DNA from 3 places in the Paeniglutamicibacter cryotolerans genome. Region 3 is predicted to be linked to each of the others. Evidence: riboswitches for the same ligand, from Rfam matches in the RefSeq annotation. Region 3 holds a riboswitch; each other region holds the start of a gene.
What was found. Region 3 has a riboswitch for S-adenosylmethionine ahead of E9229_RS11075 (bifunctional o-acetylhomoserine/o-acetylserine sulfhydrylase). Riboswitches for the same ligand answer to the same signal wherever they lie in the genome.
Positions count from the first base shown of each region.

Region 1: it holds a riboswitch for S-adenosylmethionine, as region 3 does, so the genes downstream of both, E9229_RS08310 (hypothetical protein) here and E9229_RS11075 (bifunctional o-acetylhomoserine/o-acetylserine sulfhydrylase) in region 3, are expected to answer to the same signal.
Region 2: it holds a riboswitch for S-adenosylmethionine, as region 3 does, so the genes downstream of both, E9229_RS07990 (hypothetical protein) here and E9229_RS11075 (bifunctional o-acetylhomoserine/o-acetylserine sulfhydrylase) in region 3, are expected to answer to the same signal.

Region 1 covers NZ_JACHVS010000001.1:1,762,170-1,769,795, reverse strand. Annotated here, with positions in the region: gene E9229_RS19330 (DNA-3-methyladenine glycosylase I) at 1-142, shown strand, start outside; gene E9229_RS20050 (AlkA N-terminal domain-containing protein) at 139-1,143, shown strand; gene E9229_RS08325 (hypothetical protein) at 1,325-1,609, opposite strand; gene E9229_RS08320 (siderophore-interacting protein) at 1,655-2,494, opposite strand; gene E9229_RS08315 (histidine phosphatase family protein) at 2,611-3,216, opposite strand; SAM riboswitch class IV at 3,260-3,375, shown strand; gene E9229_RS08310 (hypothetical protein) at 3,389-3,844, shown strand; gene E9229_RS08305 (acyl-CoA thioesterase) at 3,814-4,281, opposite strand; gene E9229_RS08300 (App1 family protein) at 4,282-5,361, opposite strand; gene E9229_RS08295 (pyridoxamine 5'-phosphate oxidase family protein) at 5,447-5,890, shown strand; gene E9229_RS08290 (HNH endonuclease) at 6,044-7,378, opposite strand.
Region 2 covers NZ_JACHVS010000001.1:1,690,089-1,697,714, forward strand. Annotated here, with positions in the region: gene E9229_RS07965 (ABC transporter substrate-binding protein) at 51-950, shown strand; gene E9229_RS07970 (amino acid ABC transporter permease) at 959-1,906, shown strand; gene E9229_RS07975 (amino acid ABC transporter ATP-binding protein) at 1,903-2,670, shown strand; gene E9229_RS07980 (aminotransferase class I/II-fold pyridoxal phosphate-dependent enzyme) at 2,825-3,871, shown strand; gene E9229_RS07985 (PDR/VanB family oxidoreductase) at 3,868-4,875, shown strand; gene E9229_RS07990 (hypothetical protein) at 4,957-5,277, opposite strand; SAM riboswitch class IV at 5,293-5,421, opposite strand; gene E9229_RS07995 (DEAD/DEAH box helicase) at 5,540-7,626, opposite strand, start outside.
Region 3 covers NZ_JACHVS010000001.1:2,415,978-2,423,603, reverse strand. Annotated here, with positions in the region: gene E9229_RS11105 (GntR family transcriptional regulator) at 1-165, opposite strand, end outside; gene E9229_RS11100 (DUF485 domain-containing protein) at 162-1,199, opposite strand; gene E9229_RS11095 (alpha/beta hydrolase) at 1,300-1,962, opposite strand; gene E9229_RS11090 (SGNH/GDSL hydrolase family protein) at 2,033-2,896, shown strand; gene E9229_RS11085 (hypothetical protein) at 2,949-3,332, shown strand; gene metX (homoserine O-acetyltransferase MetX) at 3,375-4,520, opposite strand; gene E9229_RS11075 (bifunctional o-acetylhomoserine/o-acetylserine sulfhydrylase) at 4,535-5,878, opposite strand; SAM riboswitch class IV at 5,966-6,081, opposite strand; gene E9229_RS11070 (VOC family protein) at 6,238-6,882, shown strand; gene E9229_RS11065 (DUF1214 domain-containing protein) at 7,162-7,626, shown strand, end outside.

The DNA.
Region 1 (7,626 bases), 650 kb from region 3:
CCTGTCCAAGGCACTGAAAAAACGCGGTTTCAGCTTTGTTGGGCCCACGACCATGTTCGCCCTCATGGAGGCCATCGGGATCATCGACACCCACCTGCTGGGTAGCCACCGCCGCGGAACCTCGGGTGTCTGGCCGGCATGAGTCGGTTCGCGCTCAAAGTCAACGGCCATCTGGATCCCGGGCACATCCTCTCCGTGCTTGCCGTCCATGCCCTGCCCGGCATGGACATCCAGGACCCGTCGCTGGGCACGCATACCAGTCCCATTGCCCTGGCTTCGGGCCATCACCTAGTCACTCTCGGATTCACCCCCAACGAGGTGCTCGTGGATTGCCCGAGTTCCAATGCAGCCGACAGAAGCGAACTGGGCGCCAGGATCACCGACTGGCTCGACCTGGCCACCGACCTGACTCCTATCCAAGCCCTGCTTGGAGCCGATGCGGTGCTGGCGCCGTTGATTTCGAGCCACCCCTGGCGTCGCCTGACCGGCTACCTTGACGGCTTCGAGGCTGCCTGCGCCACGGTGTTGGGTCAGCATGTGTCGCTGGCGGCGGCACGCACCTTCGGCTCCCGCCTTTTGCAGGCCTTCGGCGAGCAGGGGCCCGGGGGGTCGGTTCCTCTACCCCACGGCGCAACGGCTGACCGAAGCCTCCCCCGGGGAAATTCGAGAGATAGTGGGGCTGACCGGTTCCAGGGCCCGCACACTCCACGCGGTGGCCACCGTCTTCGCCTCCCGGCGTCCGGGGACCGGGCCGAAATGCCCCTTGACCCGATCCGAGCTGCTTACGCTGCCCGGGGTGGGACCATGGACAGCCGACTACTTGCAGACACGGGCCATGGGCGACAAGAACGGACTCGCCGCCGGAGACCTAGTGCTGCGCGGGGCACTGGGTGGGATCACCGAAAGGGCAGCGCGGGATCGCGCTCTGGCATGGTGCCCCTACCGCGCCTATGCGTTGGCACACCTGTCGGTGGCGCTAGACGCCGGCGGACACTGCCGCCCACAGGTAGCGAAAATGCCCGCCGGGACCCCCAGGCCCAATTTATTCTCCGCCGGAACAGCAGGGAACTCCGACTCCAGTCGGGCATGGACGGAATCAGACGACTTCTACGAGTCGGAAGCCGGAAACGCCTCAATCCTTAAGTCCGTCACCGAGGGCGAGGTTCCAGCCACTTGGGGTAACAAGTGCCAGAACGCCACTGGAACCGCCACCAGCACACCGGCCAGGTGCACCGCCAAGGGCGCACTTCCGTCCATCACCGTTGCCGACACCCGCCCACTTTCCGGCGGTTGGACCATCAATGGCAGGGCTTCGGCTTCCAGCTCAGGCACCGGCAGCTTTGCCGGCGGTGCCCTGGGCTGGAGTCCGCATGCCGTCATTTCCTCCGGCATCACCCTCACTACGGGCCCCGCGGTGGAAGCCGTCCGAATCCCGGACCTTGGCACACATGAACGCCGAGGGCAGCGCCACCGTCAGGGCCGGGCTGAGCCTACTCATCCCAACGGGCACCTCCCCCGGGCAGTACGCCTCGACGCTGACGATCACCGTCATCAGCCAGTAGTATTCCGGAACCAGGAAAGCCGGCCCTTTCGAACGGATGGTATCCATTCGAAAGTGCCGACTTTCCGCATGTCATGCCAGAAGTATCAAGGCTCAGGCCTCGGGGAAGATCTTCCCGATGTCCGTCTTCTTTTCGGCCTGGAACGTCTCCTCGGCCCGGCCGAAGGCCCAGTAGGCGGAGAGCGATAGTTCCCGACGATCCACTTGGCGGTCCTCGGTGAAGTAGCCGCGCAGCGACTTCATGACCTCGCGTTCCCCATGGACGAAGACCTTGACGTTTCCTTCCAGCCAATCCCCGGAGCGGATTTCGTCAGCGAGCATCGTGCAATCCGGGGTAAACGGCCCACCTCGGTGGATCCACTGCACAGATACCCCGGCGGGGGCGCCCAGCTCGATCTCGTCGCCGGGCCCCGAAACTTCAATATAGACGCGACCGATCGTCTCGGGTGCCATTGCCTCGATCGCCTCGGCGATGGCGGGAATGGCAGTGTCATCGCCCGCGAGCAGGTGCCAGTCGTAGGACGGGTCCGGCGTGTACATCCCCCCGGGACCGGAGAAACAGAGCAGGTCGCCCAGCTCGGCATTCTGAGCCCACGGACCCGCTATTCCCTGATCCCCGTGCACCACGAAGTCGATCTGCAGCGTTCCAGCCTCCGGATCGACGTGGCGCAACGTATAGGTACGGCGCACTGGGAAGTCCTCCGGAGCCAGCTGCTCGCGAAGCGCATCAAGGTCAAAGGGCGGAACGAGCCCGAGCTCGGGCTTCGCGAAAAGGATCTTGACGTAGCGGTCAGTCGCTGGCTTGTCCCGGAGGTCAGCGAATCCCGGACCACCGAAGGTCAACCGCACCATGTGCTCGCTGAGTTGTTCCCGGGCCAAGACCTCGAGGACCACCTGCGGACGCACGGCCTTGGCCGTTGTTCCAACACTCACGAATGCACGCTCTTTCACTCGGGTGCCACACTGCATTAGGCCACATGGCGATGCCTTAATCCAAGCCGATGCAAGCAGTCGATGCAAACCCGTGAAGCACACAACCGTTGGGGATGTCAGTCCAGCTTGGTTCCGTCCCAGCTGCTCACGACCCAGCCCTTGGACATCGAACCCTCCAGCGCAAGCACCCCGGCGTTGGACAGGGGCGCGGTCCGGATGAAATCCAGCGAGACGTTGCTCGCCATGGCCCGGGTCCAGACCATGAGCATGGCACCGTGACTGACCACGGTGGCCGCGCCCGGATCCTGGGCCTCCAATTCCTCGATCACCGAGGTGAACCGCCGGAGAGCCGCACTGCCTGATTCCCCACCCGGCAGGCGGGCCGCAAGATCCCCGGTGAGCCAACGCATGAACACCGAGTAATAAGCGAGCAGCGATTCCTTGTCGTTACGCATTTCCAGCTCCCCCGCCGCCAGCTCGCGCAACCCGTCACGCTCATTGAGCGCCAGCTTCCTAGTAGTTGCCAGCGGCTCGGCAGTCATCCGGGCCCGGATCAGCGGTGAGGCATAGAGCGAGCCGACCTCCTCGTTCTCCAGCCGATTCACCAGGCCGGCGGCCTGAAGCAGCCCCGTCTCGTCCAACGGTGCCCCCGGCGCCGCAGTATCCAACGCTCCCATGACATTGGAGGGCGTCTGTCCGTGCCTGATCATCAGCAGCTTCATGCCCCATGCTAATCACATTCCGATTTCAGTTAGACTGGTACTGCTTCACGACAAGCGATCATGAACGGGCTCCGACCCGATCGCAGGCCAACCCCACGACTCACGGGTGGCTCGGATGACGAAGCGGCCCGGCGCAAACGCGCCGCGCAAGAGCGATCCGAAAGGACCGGCAATGACCACCGGACACACACTTCCCCACCTTGCCACTCCCTGCGTTTCCTTCGATCCCGGGCACGGGATCAGCCCGGAACGGTTGAGCACTGCCCGGGCCGATGCCGCAGCATGGAAGCTCGCGTTCGTTTCCTGCGGGACTCCGGTAGAACCCATCAACATTCGCACTACCCAGGGTTCCAGCCATTACACGGTCCACGACCCGTTGCCATTGATCGAACTCATCCGGGTCACTGGCGGACTACCCGGCAAGGTCACCTGGAATCCGGAAGCGGGCATCCTCGGCGTCCTGAATAATCCACGGATCCGCGCTGGCTACAGGTACTTCAGCATGACTGCCAGCACCCTGAATTCCTGCACATTGGATCACGAACCGGAGCTGGCCGCCGATTTCGCGTCGGTCATAGGGGCTTTTGGACTGCCCTACTACGAGCGGAACACCGGCTCTTCGGCATAGCGGGCCAGTTCGGCGCGATGCTCGGGGCTCAGCCGCAAGAGCCGCTGGTCGGCAACGGAGAAGAAGGCAAGTGTCGTGGCCGCCTTCACGCAGATACCGCCGTCTACCGGGTCGTGGAATTCATAGCAGATGTCGAAGCTGGCCGGTTTCATCGCGCCAATCCACACATCGACCTGAGCCGGGACATTGCGGTAGTCAAGCGGCTTGAGGTAACGCACGCGGTGCTCGACGACTAGGATCTGGGTACCATCGGGGACAGTGGAAAACAGGTCGACCATCGGATCCATACCCGGCTTACCGGTCCCGCCCGGGACTCCGAAACCGGCAATGCGGGCCTCTTCCATCATCCGCACGAGGTTCACGTTGTTGATGTGCCCATAGGCGTCCATGTCTCCCCAGCGCATGGGTACGGCAACGCGGATCCGTTGGCCTTCCATTTAGTCCGCCCCTATCGTTGTTTCGTTTTCGATGATCCCCAGGCGTTCGAGCTGGGCAGCGATACGCGAGCCATCGGGCTCATAGACCCACGGAACACCGGGGGTCGAATTCAGCAGGCCCAGGGTACGGCCACCGGCAAGCACCGCCTCCGACGGGGTCAGCTGCCGGATCACGATGGCCAGCACATGCCCGGGGTAACGTCGCGCGAACTCGGCATACAAAACGGGATCGTGTTGCCCGTCATCACCGATCAGCAACCATTTAATGCCGGGGAACTCGACGGCTAAACGCCGCAGCTGATCTGCCTTGTGCTGCATGCCGGAGCGGAACCAGCGAACCTCCGTCGGACCCCAGTCGGTCAACAGCAGAGCGCCTTCTGGATACAGGTTGCGCGAGAGGAATCGGGTGAGCGTCTGGGCAACATTCCAGGCCCCGGTGGAAAGGTAGAGCGTTGGCGCTCCGGGACGCGAACGCATCACCCGTTCCATCATCACAGCCATGCCGGGGGTGGCCACACGGGCATGCTCGGAGAGCACGAAGGAATTCCAGGCGGCAAGAAGCGGGCGCGGCAGTGCAGTGACAACCACAGTGTCATCCACGTCGGAGAGCATGCCGAAGTCGGCATGTGAATCGACCATGAAAACCTGGGACGTCACGGGCGCCGACCCCTCGGTGGACAGCGTCACTCGATGCCACCCCGGGGAAAGACTTGCTGCGACGCGGACATCGAGCACTCCTCCACGATCCGCAGCAACGTCATAGCGGCTCCCGCCCACTTCCACGCGGACCTTGCCGCCGGCGACCGGCGGGGAGATGAAGTTGCGCCACCCCCGCACCCCGTCGGCAATGACCTTCGCCCTGTGCTGGCCGTCTTCAAAGACACCGGGACGTGCCATGACCACCCGGGAGAAGATGCGAATCCAACCATCCGCTTCCGAGCTCAGTCCATAACCCTTATAGGGCAGGATGGTGGCGACCCACCCGCGTTCGCGCGCGCGGCGCTCACGATGGGCGTGCCAGGCATCTTCGACCCGCGCAGCAAAATGCCGCGCCCGACGCACTGTGTAATCTACTGGCATGCGCCCAGTCTTTCACGTGGATACCCCACAGAAGGATTCACGACTCCCATTGGCAGTTCTCTACGTCATGTAGAACAATAGGTAAATGATGATCGAACACGACACTGACCAGCCAGTCCTCGTCTTAACCAACGAGCAGTCCTGGAAGCTTCTGGAGCACACGGCACACGGCAGACTTGCCACCTCGGCAGCCGGCAGCATCGATATCTTCCCAGTGAACTACGCGGCCGCTAACGGCTTCCTCTACCTGCGCACCACCCCGGGCAAAAAGCTCGCTGCCATGACAGTGAACCCACAGGTGGCATTCGAGGCAGACGGCATCCTTTCCGACGAGGCATGGTCGGTGGTGGTGCACGGCACAGCCGAGGTGCTGCAGCTCGAAGCCGATATCGAGGCAGCCCGCGCCTCCGGCGTGACACCATGGATCCCCACCACGAAGGAATCCTGGGTCCGCATTACCCCGGCAGACATTTCCGGCCGCCACTTCCGTCTTGGCCCTCAGCCTGAACTTTTGGATGCCACTAACTAATCACTCTTCACAGGGCCCCTATGTTGTCGAAGACCGTGTGCGTCCACGTGGATTTCCAGCAGCAGACATAAAAGACGGCTTCACCCCTGCTTCTCTTGGGAAGCAGGGGTGAAGCCATGCATGCCGGATTGCGGTGATCCCATTGGGGTGATGTCATATGCCGGGCGGAGGCGGCGCGGTGGAGCGGTAAGTCGCTCCGGTCGGGGTGGTCGTTTCCACCGCATGCCTCGCCCCGGGCACGGTGATGGTGGACCAGCCGGGGGTTTCCTTGGTCAAGTTGCACGCCTTGCAACAGCCCTGGCCGTTGGCCTGGGTGGTCAGCCCGCCCAGGGCCCAGCCGAACACGTGGTCGATGTCCCGGATCCTTGCGTTGCAGCCCGGGGTGCGGCAGCACCTGTCCCGGGCCGTGATGAAGCGGGCGAGCCCGGCCGGGAAGAGCCGGCGCCTGGAATCCATTCCGATCAGTTCTCCTGCATGCGGAGCGGTGTAGAGGCGCCGGATCCATCGTTCTGCAACCGCTTCCCCGTTGACGGCGTCGGGTCCATGAATCATGGCCCGGGCCCAGTCCGCGGGGACCGTCCCGTATCCGGTGAGATGCGCCGGTTCCCGACTGCCGCGAAAGAGCGTTCGTTCGCTCATGACCAGGTTGATCTCCACCCGCGGGACAGTGGTGCGGGTGCCGGTGAGCAGAGAGCAGAACTCGTCGGTGCGCAACTGGATACGGGTGCGGCCCTGGGCAGCGCCCGTGGCGGTGAGGGAATCGGCCAGATCGTCCAGGACCTGGTTGATCAGCAGTCCCGCCTCCACTGGAATCATCCCGGTGACCTTCATCATCGCATCAGGTGCCGGGTAGATGGCCAGGTGGCGCTGACCTCGGGCGGTTTCGGCCCGTGCGAGCGGGTCGCGGGGGTCCAGTTCCTGTGCCAGCGCCCGTACCCGGTTGCCCAGGGCCTTGACGCCTTCGCCAGTGAACAGCCCCGGGTCCTCGTTGAGTCGCTCATCGGCTCGGGTTCGGGCCGCTGGAGTGAGCTTGCGGAGGTGGTGGGCGATGACCATGGCCTGCTCCTCGGTGATGCTCCCCTGGGTGAAGCGGTCCATGGTGGAAGGCAGGTCATCGGTGAGGATGCGCGAGCACTTGAGGTGTCTGCGCCCTTCGGCCGGTGCCTCGTGGCGGGCCAAGGCGATTTCGGTGCCAATGCCTCGACCCTGGGCCGCCTTTTTCAGGCCGGCCCGGGCGTGGCGGGTGCGGCGGGCGGTGTCCAGGGCGGCGGCAGTGCGGGCTTCGAGGGCGGCCAGAGCCGCCTTGGCACGTTCGGTGGTGGTGAGCAGCTCGATGAGTTCGCGTTCACTTCCGCAGGGGGCGAGGGTAGCCACGCTGATGGCGAAGGCGGTGATGTGGGTGCGTTCGCGGCCCAGGGGCGTGCTCCCGGGGTCCTTCCCTTGAAGGTCCCTCCGGTTCGCTACCCTGGTGTTGGCTTCCTCGACCATGGAACAAGCCTATGACCGGGCACCGACGTTTTGGATGGAAGGGTGAGCGCCTCAAAGCAAAACCTTTCATCTCGCAAAAATACAGGTCAGTTAGGTTTTATCGAGTTTTCCACAGGCTGTGAGGGTGGGTTGACGGGGCGTTGCTGGCATGCTCGCTCGCATGAACCCCGGACCCGTCCAATCTTTCACCCGGCGACGGATTCGGGCACCTTCTTGTTCGGCGCACCTTTTACGGCACGGCTTTCAGC
Region 2 (7,626 bases), 730 kb from region 3:
GGATCAAGGCCCAGAAGTTCCGAGAACAGCACACATAGGGAGTACGAATCATGAAAAACACGAATCGCACCATCCGTTCCACCGCCCTGGGCGCCCTGGCCGTTGCCGCCATGATCAGCCTGAGCGCCTGCGGCGGAGCAGCCGATGCAGAGAAGCCGTCGGCTGCCGAAAATACGGCACCGCTGTTCAAGGAACTGCCGGAGAAGGTCCAGAAGGCCGGGACCATCAACGTGGCCAGCAACGTCGAATACCCGCCGTTCGAATCCTTCGACACGGACGGCACCACCATCGTGGGCATCGACCGGGAAATTGCCGACGAACTGGAGAAGCAGCTTGGCGTCACCATGAAGTTCGACAACATCGCCTTCGACGCGATCATCCCCGGTCTGTCCTCGGCCCGCTATGACATGGCCATGTCGGCGATGTCCGACACGGTCGAGCGCCAGAAGGTAGTGAACTTCCTCGATTACTTCTCCGCAGGCGGCGGCATCATGACCTCCACCGCGAATGCCTCGACCTACAAGACCCTCGATGACCTCTGCGGTACGCACGTGGGTATCGTGAAGGGCACCACCGAGGACGCCGATGCCGCTGCAGCCTCCAAGAAGTGTGAAGACGCGGGCAAGGAAAAGATCGAGGTCACGATCTTCGCCGGCCAGAACCAGGCCGTCTTGGCGCTGGAGTCCGACCGCGTCGATGCCTTCCTGGTGGACTCCACCTCCGGTTCGGTGGTTGCCGCCGGCTCCAAGGGCGCACTGGCCATGGGCGAGCGATACCAGGACCTGGCCTTCGGCATCGTCTTCCCCAAGGACCAGGAACAGCTGATGGGCGCCATCCAGAAGGGTCTGGAAGCCATCAAGGCCGACGGAAGCTACGAGAAAATCCTGACCAGCTACGACATGGCCGACCACGCGATGGACAGCTTCCCGGTTAACGGCGTCAAGGAATGAGCGCCGCCTTGCACCGAAACGAAGAACCTGAACTGCGTGTCATCCCGGCCCGGTACACGGGTCGCTGGGTAGCGGCAGTCGTCGTGGTGGGTCTCCTGGGGATGCTCATCTATGCGATGTTCACCAACGATCGATTCCACTGGGACGTGGTGGGAGAATACCTCTTTGCCCCTCCGGTCATTTCCGGTCTGGGCAGGACCCTGCTGCTGACGGCGATCTCGATGGTCATCGGCATCCTGCTGGGCATCGTGGTAGCCGTATGCCGGCTCTCCAGCAATCCGATCCTATCCACCGCCGCCTGGGGCTACTCCTGGTTCTTCCGCGGTACCCCGCTGATGGTGCAGCTGCTGTTCTGGTTCTTCCTCGCGGCGCTGGTACCCACCATTGGCCTCGGCGTACCCTTCGGTCCCGAACTGCTCTCGATCGATACCAACTCGGTGATCTCCCCGTTCACCGCAGCGCTGCTGGGGTTGGCACTGAACGAGGGCGCATACATGGGCGAGATCGTGCGCTCGGGCATCCGGGCCATCCCGCCGGGACAGACCGAGGCGGCCAAGGCCATTGGCATGTCGCGGCTGCAGACCATGCGCCGGGTCGTGCTTCCCCAGGCAATGCGCGTGATCATCCCGCCGACCGGCAACGAGACCATCGGCATGCTCAAGTACACCTCGTTGGTGATCGTGATCGGCTACTCCGAGCTGCTCACCAGCGTTTCGATCATCTACTCACGCAACTTCCAGACCATCCCGCTGCTGATTGTCGCCGCGATCTGGTATCTGGCAGTCACCGCCGTGCTGTCCGTCGCCCAGTACTTCGTCGAGGGTTACTTCGAACGCGGCTTCACCCCGACCAAGGGAAAGAAGCCGTCAGCCCCTGCCGCAGCCAATCAGGTGCCGGCCGTGGAGACGGAACCCACCGGCGCACGGAACGAAACCGAATTGGAGCCCACCAAATGAGCGAACCCATGCTGCGGGCACGCAATGTCCACAAGTCCTTCGGACATCTGGAAATCCTCAAGGGTATCTCGCTCGAGGTGCAGACCGGGCAGGTCGCCTGCCTGCTGGGGCCGTCGGGCTCCGGGAAGTCGACCTTCCTGCGCTGCATCAACCACCTGGAAAAGATCAATGACGGTGAGCTCTGGGTTCGCGGTGAACGCATCGGCTACCGACGGGCGGGCAACAAGCTGCACGAGCTGAAGGAAAACGAAACCGCGAAACAACGCGCCTCGGTGGGCATGGTGTTCCAGCAGTTCAACCTCTTCCCGCACCGCACGGCGCTGGAAAACGTCGTCGAGGGCCCCACCGTTGTGCAGCGGGTACCCCGGGCGCAGGCCATTCGCGAGGGCATGGAACTGCTGGACCGCGTTGGCCTGGCCGACAAGCATAAGCACTATCCGGCTCAGCTGTCCGGTGGGCAGCAGCAGCGCGTGGCCATTGCCCGCGCGCTGGCGCTCAAACCCAAGCTGATGCTCTTCGACGAGCCGACCAGTGCGCTGGACCCCGAGCTCGTGGGTGAGGTGCTGGAGGTGATGACCTCGCTGGCCGCCTCGGGCATGACCATGATCGTGGTGACCCATGAGATGGGCTTCGCCAAGGAAGTCGGAGACGTCGTACACTTCATGGCCGACGGGCAGCTGGTCGAATCCGGAACCCCGACCCAGGTGCTGGAGAATCCGCGCGAGGCACGGACCCAGGCCTTCCTCTCCAAGGTCCTGGCCTAGCCGCCATGGACACCACCCGGCAGACCAGCAACCAACGAAGGGAAGTAGACCAGTGAGCATGCATACCAGTACGGGTGCGGGCCCGGTGCCCCGCCCTGTCGTAGCCTCGCTCCCTCGGTATTCGCGGGCGGCTGGCTTGGGAGCGGTGCGCTGGGTGGGATCCTCCAACGAATCCTGCATTGCGCCCTCTCCCGCGGCAGTGGCGGCGATGGCCGATGCCGCAACCCACGCCAACCGCTACCCGGGCATCACCGGGGAGCGGTTGGCGCAGGCGATAGCCGGCACCCTGGGCCTGGATGCGGGTCAGGTCGTGGTGGGCGGTGGATCGCTGGCCCTGCTCGGCCACATCCTGAGCGCCTACGCGCCGCCGGGTTCCTCGGTCATCCACGCTTGGCGCAGCTATGAGGCGTATCCGATTCTGATCGCCCTGGCCGGTGCCGAATCGGTGCCGGTGGCACTGGATGGCGAGCACTACCACGACCTGGCGGCGATGGGGGAGGCCATTACCATCGGCACCCGCGTGGTGCTGGTGTGCAACCCTAACAACCCGACGGGCACAGTGCTTGAACCCGGGGAGATCGAGGCGTTCCTCGAGAAGGTCCCGGGTCACGTGCTGGTGGTGTTGGACGAGGCCTACCGGGAATTCAGCAGCCCGGAAGCCGAGTCGGGACGGCTGCTGGAACGCTACCCGAATCTGGTGATCCTGCGGACGTTTTCCAAGGCCTACGGACTGGCCGGGGCCCGCGCCGGGTACCTCCTTGCCGGACCCGGCGTCGCAGCGAACATCAGGGCCGTCGCGCCCCCGTTCGGTCTCAGCTCGCTGGCCGAGGCCGGAGCCCTTGCCGCTTGGGCGGATACGGAATACCTTGCCGAATCGGTGTCAGAGGTGGTCTCCGAGCGCGATTTCCTGCTGGCCGGGCTGCTGGCCCGGGGACTGCGCATCCCGCCCAGCGGTGGAAACTTCCTCTGGATTCCTGCCGGCGCCCGCTCCCTGGATCTCGAGAGCTCCTGCGTGGCGCACGGGGTCTCGGTCCGCGCCTTCCCGGGCTCCGGGGTGCGCGTGACCATCTCGGTGAGGGACGCCTCGAATGCTGTCCTGGCCGCCATCGATGCGCTTCGGCCACAGCTACCGGGCGGACAAGCGGAACTCAGTGCGGTTCCGGCCGCTAACCATGACCACAGCACAGGAGGTGCCTCGTGAGCACAACAATCGAAACAACAGTGGTTCCCGAACCACAGGTGGACCTGGGCATCGCCGATGACGGCTTCTTCGAGGTCGAAGTCGCCGAAATCCGCCCCGAAGCCGACGGCGTCCTCTCGCTGCACCTGGCCCACCCGGCCGGGAAGCCGCTGCCCGACTGGGCTCCGGGCTCCCATATCGACGTACTGCTGCCCAACGGGCTGCTGCGCCAGTACTCGCTGTGCTCCGAGGCCGGCGCCGGACGCTGGCGCCTGGGCGTCCTGCGCGAGGCGGCGGGCCGCGGCGGATCGGCCTACGTGCACGATGACCTGCGTCCCGGGGCGCGGATCAAGGTCCGCGAACCACGCAACAACTTCACCCTGAAACCGGCACCGGAGTACCTGTTCCTGGCCGGCGGCATCGGGATCACCCCGATCCTGCCGATGCTCGCCGCAGCGCAGGAATCGGGGATCCCGTGGCGCCTGGTCTACATGGGCCGCTCCCGGAGTTCGATGGCGTTCCTTTCCGAGCTGGAGCGGTTCGGGGACAAGGTGCAGGTGCATGCCGATGACGAGGCGGGCTTGTTCCCGCTGAAGGACCTGCTGCAGGCCCCGGATGCCGGCTTCCACACCTACGTGTGCGGCCCGGGCCCGCTGCTGGACTTCATTTCCTCGCTGACCAGCGCGTGGGACGACCAGAAGCGTTTCCACTTCGAGCGTTTCGTCGCCGATCCCGCCGCCACGGCACCGGCTGCCGGGGACCACGAGTTCACCGTCGAGACCACCGAGGGCATCGAGGTCCAGGTGCCGGTGGGCACCAGCATCCTGGACGCGCTGGCCGGCGCCGGGGTGCCGGTGCTGAACTCCTGCCGCGAGGGCATCTGCGGTACCTGTGAGACCACGGTGGTCTCCGGGGAGATCGACCACCGTGATTCGCTGCTCTCGGAGGAGGAACGCGAGGCAGGGGAGACCATGATGATCTGCGTGTCCCGGTGCAAGGGCCTGCGCATGATCCTGGACCTCTAGAGCCGGGTTCCGGTGACGGGCCGCCAGGTGGCGGGGCAATTGCTCCGCCACCTGGCGGCCTTTTCGTGTCTTCGGTGACGGTCAGCGGCCCAGCCGGAAGAAGGAGCTGCCGTTGCGCTGGTGGGCTCCGGGCACGAGGACCAGCCCGGCATCCGGGTTGAACTGCACCGCTGCGCCCGGAGCGCCCTCCAGCGCGGCGGCCAGGGCCTGGATGTCGGCGGCGGGCAGGATCCAATCCATGCCGGAGGTGCCCAGATGTACCGTGGCGGAATCCGGGCAAAGGCGCAGCCATGCTTCGATCCAGTCGCCGGGGAAGCGCTGGGCTCCCGGGATCGGGAGCCCAGGGGCGGCGGATAGTTGCGTGGTGGAGGCTGGGTATTGGCGGCTGGCTGTGCGGCCCATGGCGTATCCCGTTCGGGGTTGTCCTTGCCCGCCGGCGGCTGCCGCACGGGCCGCTTCGTCATCCGAACCACCCGGCAAACAACGTTCGGGTTGGTCCTTGGCGGGTCGGAGCCTTGCGTGGTTACGCAGCCAAGAGTCTTGAAGCTGGGTTCAACATTACGGGCAATCCGCGTGTCCGCAAAAACCGCGAGCCCCGGCGCCGACGCACAGTGTCATCGGAACCGGGGCGCGCCGCACGGGTGTTGCCCCGGCTGACGTGCGGTCAGTCGCGCAGCAGTTCGCGGATGTCCTCGGCGTTCAGGACGGTGCCGAAACCCTCGCCCTCGTCCATCACCGAGGAGATCAGCTGGCGCTTGGAATCCTGCAGGGCAACCACCTTCTCTTCAATGGTGTCCTTGGCGACCAGACGGTAGACCATCACGTTCCGCGTCTGCCCAATGCGGTGGGCGCGGTCCACTGCCTGCGATTCCGCAGCCGGGTTCCACCACGGGTCAAGCAGGAAGCAGTAATCAGCTTCGGTGAGGTTCAGCCCGAATCCGCCGGCCTTCAATGAGATCAGGAAGACCGGGGCCTTGCCAGACTTGAATTCGTCGATGACCTCGGCGCGTTTGCGCGTCGAACCGTCCAGGTAGGCGAATTCCACGCCGCCCTCGGTCAAGCGATCCGCCGCCTTCTTCAGGAACGAGGTGAACTGGCTGAAGATCAGCGCGCGGTGGCCCTCGGCCAGCACGTCCTCGAGCTGCTCGAAGAGCACGTCGAGCTTGGCGCTGGGGGTATTCGCGTATTCCTCGTCCACGAGGGAAGCGTCGAGCGAGAGCATACGCAACAACGTCAGCGACTGGAAGATCGTGAACCTGTTCTTATCCATGTCATCGACCAGCTGCAGGATCTTCTGGCGTTCGCGCTGCAGATGCGTGTCATAGATCCGCCGGTGCTTGGGCGAGAGCTCGACGTGCAGCACCTGTTCCTGCTTCGGCGGCAGGTCGGTGACCACCGCATCCTTGGTACGACGCAACATGAACGGACGGACCCGGCGTTTGAGCCGTCCCAGCGGCTCGGTGGATCCCTGCTTCTCGATGGGGCGCTGGTAGTTCTCGGCGAACTTCACCGCCGAGGGGAAGAGCCCGGGGGAGACGATGGCGAAGATCGACCACAGTTCCATCAAGTTGTTTTCCATCGGCGTACCGGTAATGGCCAGCTTGAAGCGGGTGTTCAGGTCGCGTGCCGCATGGTGCGCCTTGGTGGCCTTGTTTTTCACGAACTGGGCCTCGTCCAGGAACAGTCCGGCCCATTCGATGTCCTGGTAGGCGTCGGCATCCAGCCGGAACAGCGTGTAGCTGGTGATCAGCACATCGTGCCCGGCGGCAAGTTCCGCCAGCGAGCTGGCAGCCCGAGCCTCGGTATCGGTGACCGCGACGACCTTCAGCTCGGGGGCGAAGCGCTTGGCCTCGATGGCCCAGTTGGAGACGACGGACGTCGGCGCGACCACCAGGAAGGGGGCCGGACGCAGCGCATCCGCCGCGTACTTCACTGCCGGTTCGCCCGGAGCGGCGATTCCGCCGGTGGCCCACACCTCGCGGGCATGGAGCATCAGTGCGAGGGCCTGCAAGGTCTTGCCCAGGCCCATGTCGTCGGCGAGTACCCCGCCCAGCCCATTGGACCAGAGTGATGCCAGCCAGGCGAAGCCCTCGCGCTGGTAGGGTCGCAATTCGGCGTTCAGGCCGGTGGGGAGCCGCACGTTGCTGGCATCGGCCAGGTGAAGCAGCGAGCCGACCGCAGAATTCCAGGAGTCGGGACCCTCGGTGTGGGTCGCCAGAGCGTCGAGTTCCTCCCAGAAGGACGCCTGGTAACGGGTGATGCTCAGATCATGGTTCTTGTCCGACAGCGCGCCGGCCTCGCCGACCAACAGCCGCAGCTTGTCGAACAGCGGGTGGGCAAGGGAGAAATAGCTCTTGTCGGGCATGAGCAACTTGTCCTGGCCGCGTGAGAGCGCCCGCAGGATGTCGGCGAAGGGGATCCGGCGTTCGCCGATGGAGATGATCAGGCCCAGGTCGAACCAGTCGCGGCGGTCCGATTCCACCGTGGTGACGGTCAGTTCCGGAGTCTCGGTGAGTTCGAGGAATTCCGGGCGCTCGCCCTTCTCCTCGAGCCGGATGCCCGCTACCTCCGCGAGGGCAGGCAGCGTGTGGCGCACGAAATCGACGGTGTCCAGTCCGCGCAGGGTCCGCGGTGCAAGTACCCGGGATTCGAGGGCGGGGAAGCGACCCAGGATCTCCAGTGCGGCGCGTTCGAGCCGGGTTTCGGCCTGGACATCCCGGGCGTCGGCTTCCACGGAGTAACCGCCGTAGT
Region 3 (7,626 bases):
CGCCTTGGCCACCGTGCCCGGCGCCACCCGCAGATCCCCCGCCAGCTGGCGCACCGGGGGCAGCCGGGACTCGGCGGCCAGCTCCCCCGCGCGGATCAGCGCGGCGATTTGCGCCCGGATCTGTTCCGCCGGCCCGTGGGCATCGGACTCATCCAGCACGATCACCGGGCGGCTTCCATCCCCGACGTGGACCGGATGGCCCTGGTGGCCGCTGCCAGCTGCACGATCTGGCGCACCAGCAGCACGGCTGCGGCGACCAGCAGCGCCAACCCCAGGCATACCAACACGATGCCCAGCCCGTAGCCCGGCTGCAGGATTTCCTGCGGTGGCATCCCCTCGAGATCCAGGTGCGGCACCGATCGCCGGTACATCGATTGGAACGCGATCGCGCTGATGATGGCCAGGCCGGCCATCTGGGCGATGAACGCCATCCCGACCCAGAGCATGACGAATTCCGATGCCCCCTGGCGCAGCAAGGTGTCGGCAGCCAACAGCCCTGATTCCGGAGGGCGCGGGGCCCCGGCGATGCGGCGCAGGAGCAGGTAGAGCCCGGCCAGCAGCACCACGACGCAGATGATCAGCGGCACCCCGTAGTACCAGCCGGGGAAGGGAGCGAAGACATCCTCGCGGTACTGCACGTCGAAGATCCGCCCGTCCTCCTCGGCCCAGCCGGCGAGGGAGATGCCGGGCAGGCCAATGTGCTTGCCGCTCTCGTCGGTCACCGATGCCAGCCCGGCCAGCAGCAGCGCGGCAATCAGTATTCCGCCGCCGAGCAGCGGCGTCAGCAGCAGGGCGCGGGTGGAGAAGCTCCACGGTTCGCGGGTTTGAAGCTCGGCGCTGCGCCGCGGCGCCTCGCCGTCGTTCCAGCGCAGCCGCCAGATCAAGGCGAAAACCAGCAGGCCGGCGATGGCTCCCAGCGGGATCGCCAATGCGAAGGGCAGGCCCATCAGCCCGGTGTCGACCGGGCCACGGGATGCCACTGCGCCGCAGACGACGAAGCCGGCGATCATCGCCGCCGCCATGGCCAGCACCTGGCGGCGGCGCTTGGCGGCCAGTTCGGCCTCGCGTTCGGGAGGCAGCAACCCAGCCGCCTCGGTGGCGGTCACCCGGGCGCGGGGGCGTGCGAACAACCCGGCGATCAGGACGATGGCACACAGCGGCACCAGGATGATCATGGCAACGGGCAGGAGCGACATCATCTGCTGGTCCTCTTCCGATCAATACTTGTATCAACTCAAGTAATACAAGCAGCCCCACCTCCCTTGTGTCAATCGAATGACACAAGGGAGGTGGGGCTCATCACGTCCCGGATGACGCCGCGTTAAGCAGCACATGGGTCAGGAACTCGTGCACGTGGGCCATCTCCTGCTCGCTGACCGAGTGCAGCATGTCCGTGTAGAGCACCTTGGTCAGCGCCACATGCCCGGTGGCCCAGGCATGGGTGTATTCGATCTTGTCGTGGGTGATCACCGGGTCCGCTTGGTCCCGGCCCCAGAACAGCGGGGTCTGTACGGCCTTCACCGCCGCGTCGTCGAAGAAGGCGTCCCCGTGGTTCGGAACGGCGAAGCCGGAGAGGCCCACCACCGCCGTAATGGCCGCCGGCTGATGGCGCAGCACCGAGGTGGCCATCGCCATGCCCATGGAGAAGCCCAGCAGCGAGACGGACGTGTGGTTCTTCCCCACCGGCTCCAGCCAGGACCACAGCTCAGCGACGGCCGCCTTCACGGCACCGAAGGAATAGTCGGCATCCTGCATCAGCGGGAACCAGGTGTACCCCGGGCCCAGCGCGTGCGGGGCCCGCACCGAGGCGAGGGTGAATTCTTCAGGCAGCAGCCGGGCCAGGCCGATCAGGTCCTGTTCGTTGGAGAGGTAGCCATGCAACAGCACCAGCAGCGGGGTGCCGGCACGTTCGGCCTCGGGCTTGGACCAGATGACAGTGGGAGTCCAGGGTGTTTCGTTCATCGGGCCATTCAACCATGACCGCCCACGCTAGCGCCCGCGGGGTCACCGGGGTAAGAATGAAGCAATGAGCATGCATCCGACAGGGAAGCCACTGGTGCACACCACGACCACGCCGGGCAACGGACACCATCCTTGGACCCGCTATGTGGCGCTGGGCGATTCCTTCACCGAGGGCATCGGCGATCCCGATCCGCAGAGCCCCGGCGGCTACCGTGGCTGGGCGGACCGCGTGGCCGAGGAACTGAGCCACGGCACCGAGGACTTCGCCTACGCGAACCTGGCCATTCGCGGCCGGCTGCTGGCCCAGATCCTCGACGAGCAGGCGGGAGCCGCGCTTGAACTGCATCCGGATTTGATCAGCCTCTGCGCGGGCGGCAACGACGTGATCCGCCCCGGAGGGGACCCTGATGTGCTGGCCGACAAGATGGACTCGCTGCTGCGGATCCTCTCCACCACCGGGGCCACCATCTTGTTGTTCACCGGCCCGGACATCCGCGACACACCGGTACTGGGCAGCGTGCGCGGACGCGTGGCCATCTACAACGAGAACCTGCGCACGCTGGGTGCCCGCCACGACGCGGTGATAGCTGACATGTGGGCCCTGCGCGAACTGCACGCCCAGCAGATGTGGGCCCCGGACCGGTTGCATTTCTCGCCGCTGGGCCACCACACCATAGCCATCATGGCGCTGGAGGCGCTGAACATCGAACACGGACTCAAGCCGCTGGTTCCGGAGCCGCTGGATCCCAAGACCTGGCGCCAGGCCCGCGGCCAGGACCTCGTCTGGGCACGCTCCCACTTGGCTCCGTGGGTACTGCGCCGATTGCGGCACCAGTCAAGCGGCGACGGAATCATCGCCAAGCGCCCGATGGCCGCGCCCTTCACCACAGACCTCCCGGAAACCCCCGGTCCGCCTGATAACCTGACCAGCTAGCGAAGCGTCCCGCCGGGGCAGCCCTTCAGCACGCACCCAGAACGAGGACCTCATGCACCTGCCCGCAACATCCTTGGCAGAATCCACCGACGATGTGCTGGACTTCGGCTACGTCGATTCCCCCGGGAACTCGTTCCTGGATACGCTGGCAAACAACTTCGACGCCGCTTTCCTCGCAGTGGCGGCAGTCCTCGCATTGGGCGTCCTCAGCGTCTTCTTCATGATCCTGCGCAACATCAAGGCCGCCCGCCGCGCCGGGATGAATCCAGCGACCATGCAGACGGATCTGGCGGCCAAGGTCATGAACAGTGGACTGCTGGCACCGGCCCCCTCCAAGGAGGCCCGGCTCGCCGAGCTCGACGACCTGCTGGTCCGCAGCGTGATCTCCGCAGCCGAACACGAGACGGCGCGTATGGAGATCCTCGGCGGCCGATAGCCCCGCCGGCCTCCTGCGTTGCCGAGCACCAGGGCTCAGGGCTCAGTGCTCAGGGCTCAGGAAATCGCTTTCAAGCACCGGGGACAGCTGATCGATGTCGGTCAGGAAGCCGTCGTGCCCAATCGGCGAGGTGATGTAGTTGACCGGAACCGGAACCGGCAGAGACGCGGCCAGCCGCTCGGACTGTTCGGGCCAGTAGAGCCGGTCGCTGTCCACGGCTGCCACCAGGAAGCGCACGCCGGCGGTCCGGGCCAGCGCCGCGTCAACCGAGCCGTAGCCGCGGCCCACATCGTGGCTCATCAGCGCCTCGGTGAGTACCAGGTAGCTGTTCGCATCGAACCGCGACACCAGTTTGGAGGCCTGGTGGTCCAGATAGCTTTCCACCTGGTAACGTCCGCGATCGCGCGCCGGCGACCCCAGGGGATTCTCCCCGAGCTGGTGTGCGCGGCCGAAGCGCACCTCCATTTCGGGCTCGGAACGGTAGGTGATGTGCGCGATGCGCCGGGCAATGCCCAGCCCGGCGACGGGCCCCGGGGCCTGCGCGGCGTAGTAGTCGCCGTCGGCGAACGCCGGATCCAGCCGGATCGCCGCGCATTGGGCCTGGGCAAAGGCTATCTGTTCGGCGGAGGACGCCGTGGTGGCGGCCACCACCACGGCACGTTCGACCCGCTGCGGGAATTCGACGGCCCACTCAAGGGCCCGGGCCCCGCCCATGGAGCCGCCCAGCACGGTATGCCAGACATCGACGCCCAGCTCATCTGCCAGTCGGGCCTCGATCCGCACCGAGTCCTTGACGGTGGTGAACGGGAAACGCGAGCCCCAGGGCACGCCCTCCGGGTCCAGGCTGGATGGTCCGGAGCTGCCGTAGCAGCCGCCGAGCATGTTCACGCAGACCACGAAGAACCGCTCGGTGTCCACCGTCTTGCCCGGGCCCACGAAGCCCTCCCACCAGCCGGCCTCTGCCGAATCGCCGCTGGAGACGTGGGAGTCTCCGGTCAGCGCATGCTGGATCAGGACGGCGTTGGACCCCTGCTCGTCCAGGGTTCCCCACGTTTCGTAGCCGATGACGACCTCGGGCAGGAAGCCGCCGGTCTCAAATGAATACGGTCCGGTGCGCAGGGCGTGCAGGATCCCGTCGCCGGCATGATTGCCGACGAACTCGGACCACTGCGCTTCCTGGGCTGACACGTCGGACTCTATGCTCACAGGGCGCCCTGGAGTTCCGTCCGGCCCAGGGAGGCCACGGCGCGGAATCCGGCGTCAAGGTCGGCGATGATGTCATCGATGTGCTCGATGCCCACGGAGAGGCGCACCAGGCCCGGGGTGACACCGGCCGCCAACTGCTCCTCCGCGGTGAGCTGGGAGTGGGTGGTCGAGGCCGGGTGCACCACCAGCGAGCGCACGTCGCCGAGGTTCGCCACGTGCGAGTGCAGTTCCAGCGCGTCGACGAACCCCTGGCCGGCAGCCAGGTCGCCGTTGATCTCGAACGAGACGATGGCGCCGATGCCCTTGGAGCTGTATTTGGCGCCGCGCTCGAACCACGGGCTGGAGGGCAGCCCGGCATACTTCACGCCACTGACCTGCGGGTGGGATTCGAGCCAGGTGGCCACCGCCACCGCGTTGGAGACGTGGCGCTCCATCCGCAACGACAGCGTTTCCAGGCCCTGGGCGATCAGGAAGGCGTTGAACGGGGAGACCGCCGCACCGAAGTCGCGCAGCAACTGCACGCGGGCCTTGAGCACGTAGGCCAGGTTGGCGCCGAGCACGCCGTTGACACCCAGGTCGCGGGCGAAGACCAGCCCATTGTAGGACTCGTCCGGGGTGTTCAGTCCAGGGAAGCGCTCCGGGTCGGCGGCGAAGTCGAAGTTGCCCGAATCCACGATGACACCGGCCATCGCCGTGCCATGGCCGCCGAGGTACTTCGTGGCCGAGTGGATCACGATATCGGCACCCCACTCGATCGGGCGGACCAGGAACGGGGTGGCGAGGGTGTTGTCGACGATCAGCGGCACACCGGCCTCGTGGGCGATCCCGCTGACGCCCTCGATGTCCAGCACGTCCTGGCGCGGGTTGGAGACGACCTCAGCGAAGAACGCCTTGGTGTTTGGCCGCACGGCAGCCTTCCATGCGTCGAGGTCATCCGGATCAGAGACGAAGGTGACCTGGAGGCCGAACTTGCGCAGCGTGTGCTTGAGCAGGTTCTGGGTTCCGCCGTAGAGGCTGGGGCTGGCCACGATGTGGTCCCCGGCCTCGGCGATGTTCATGATGGAGAAGGCGGCAGCCGACTGTCCGGAGGCCAGCAACAGGGCCCCGACACCGCCCTCGAGGGAGGCGATGCGCTGCTCGACGGCTTCCTGGGTCGGGTTGCCGATGCGGGTGTAGATCGGTTCCAGCGTCTGCAGGGCGAAGCGCGCCGCCGCGTTCTCCGCGCTCGGGAAGACGAAGGCAGTGGTCTGGTAGATCGGCAACGCGCGGGCGCCGGTGGCGGCATCCGGCTCCTGGCCGACGTGGATCTGCCGGGTTTCGAAGGACCAGTTATTGGACATGTGCTGTACCCCTTGGGTGTCATGGGGTATGTCCGTGGAAGCCCTGCGGAAAGTCGGAGACCTCCACATTTGCGTTCCAGGGTGCATGACCCGCGCTTGTCCCGCGCCTGTGTGACGCGGGGCCTGGTCTTCACCCGGGGCACCCCACCGCGGTGGAGGGTTGCCGTCCAACGAGCCGGGGCTTGTCGCTGGAACTCATGACCTTGGAGGATAGTCTGGCCCAGAAAAGCGCCGACACGCAAGCCGCGGGGAAATATGACAGGCATTTGACGTGTCGACCTCATTCACCCCGGGCAGCTCGTTCGCCAGTTAGGCAAACCTAAGTCGAGAGCTGGATCACAAAGTGCAATCATGGGCACATGATGAGGCTTGACCATGTTTCTTATGCTTGTGGGCCCGACGGACTGGCAGCGACCGCTGCCCGGATCGGCGAGACCCTTGGACTTGATTCTGTGAAAGGTGGCATACACCCGCGCTTTGGTACGCGCAACGTGATTTTCCCGCTGCAGAATGATCAGTACCTGGAAGTGGTCGAAGTCCTGAACCACCCGGCGTCCGACAAGGCGCCGTTCGGGCAGGCCGTTCGCGCCCGCTCCGAAATGGGCGGGGGCTGGATGGGCTGGTGCGTCGCCGTTGACGACCTGGCCCCGTTCGAGGAACGCTTGGGCCGCGAGTCGGTCCCCGGCAACCGCAAGTTCCCCGATGGACAGGAACTGACGTGGCGCCAGATCGGCATCCACGGGCTGATTGCCGACCCGCAGGTTCCCTACATGCTGCGCTGGGACGACGGAACGGCCGACCTGCACCCCTCCAAGGCCCTGGCCGGCAAGGGAAGCATCTCGGCGATCAGCATCGCCGGTTCCCGCGACCGCGTCCGTGAATGGCTCGGCTCTCCCGAGCAGTCACCGCTCGGCAACGTCGAGGTCGATTGGCAGGCCCCCAGCGGCACGCCGGGCATCCTCTCGGTCACCTTCGACACCCCGTCCGGTCCGGTCACGCTCTAGGCATTCCATTACGCAACAAGGGGCTGCCCACGCCATTGCGCGTGGGCAGCCCCCTACTTTGTTCCGCGCTCCGTTACGGGGTCCCTTCAGGATCGCCCAGTCCGTCACTCCAGTTGCCTGGCATCGCTTGGCGAAGAGCCCGGCGGGCTTTTGCCTTCAGCGGCCCATCCGCCCTGGCCGTGCTGACCGGAACCGAGCACGCTTGGCTACGGGGCCACGGGCTGCAGCTGAGCGAAGTTAGTACTCGATCACCGATGTGAACGATGTTAGTGTTCGGTCATGACGAATGTGCTGGCTTGGATCGCACAATCTGGCGTTGTACAAGGCGTGATCATCGGGGCCTTTTGCGCCTTCTTGACGACGATTTTTATCTTGAATGCAGCAGCCAGAAACATCACCACGACAGTCAACGGCTGGAGTTCCATTCCACTTTGCGGCAAGCCCGAAAATGGGATCCTCGTGCGGGCCGCATGCGCTAAAGCCTTACCTGTCGTGAATGTTCTTGAAGAGGCTGCCTATTGGGTCGCCACAGTGGATGGATCCGGGCTCAAGCTCAACGGAAAATTTGAGTACGTCATCCATATTCCGGCCCGCCAATTCCCGCCACATGATGCCTTCTGGTCCCTGACTCCGACCGATATCGTCGGATACATGGTCTCCGGCGCGTCCCCCCGCCCTGATGTGAGCGACCGGTCCCACCTTTTAGGGAATGCCGACGGCTCAACAGATATTTATCTCCAGCAG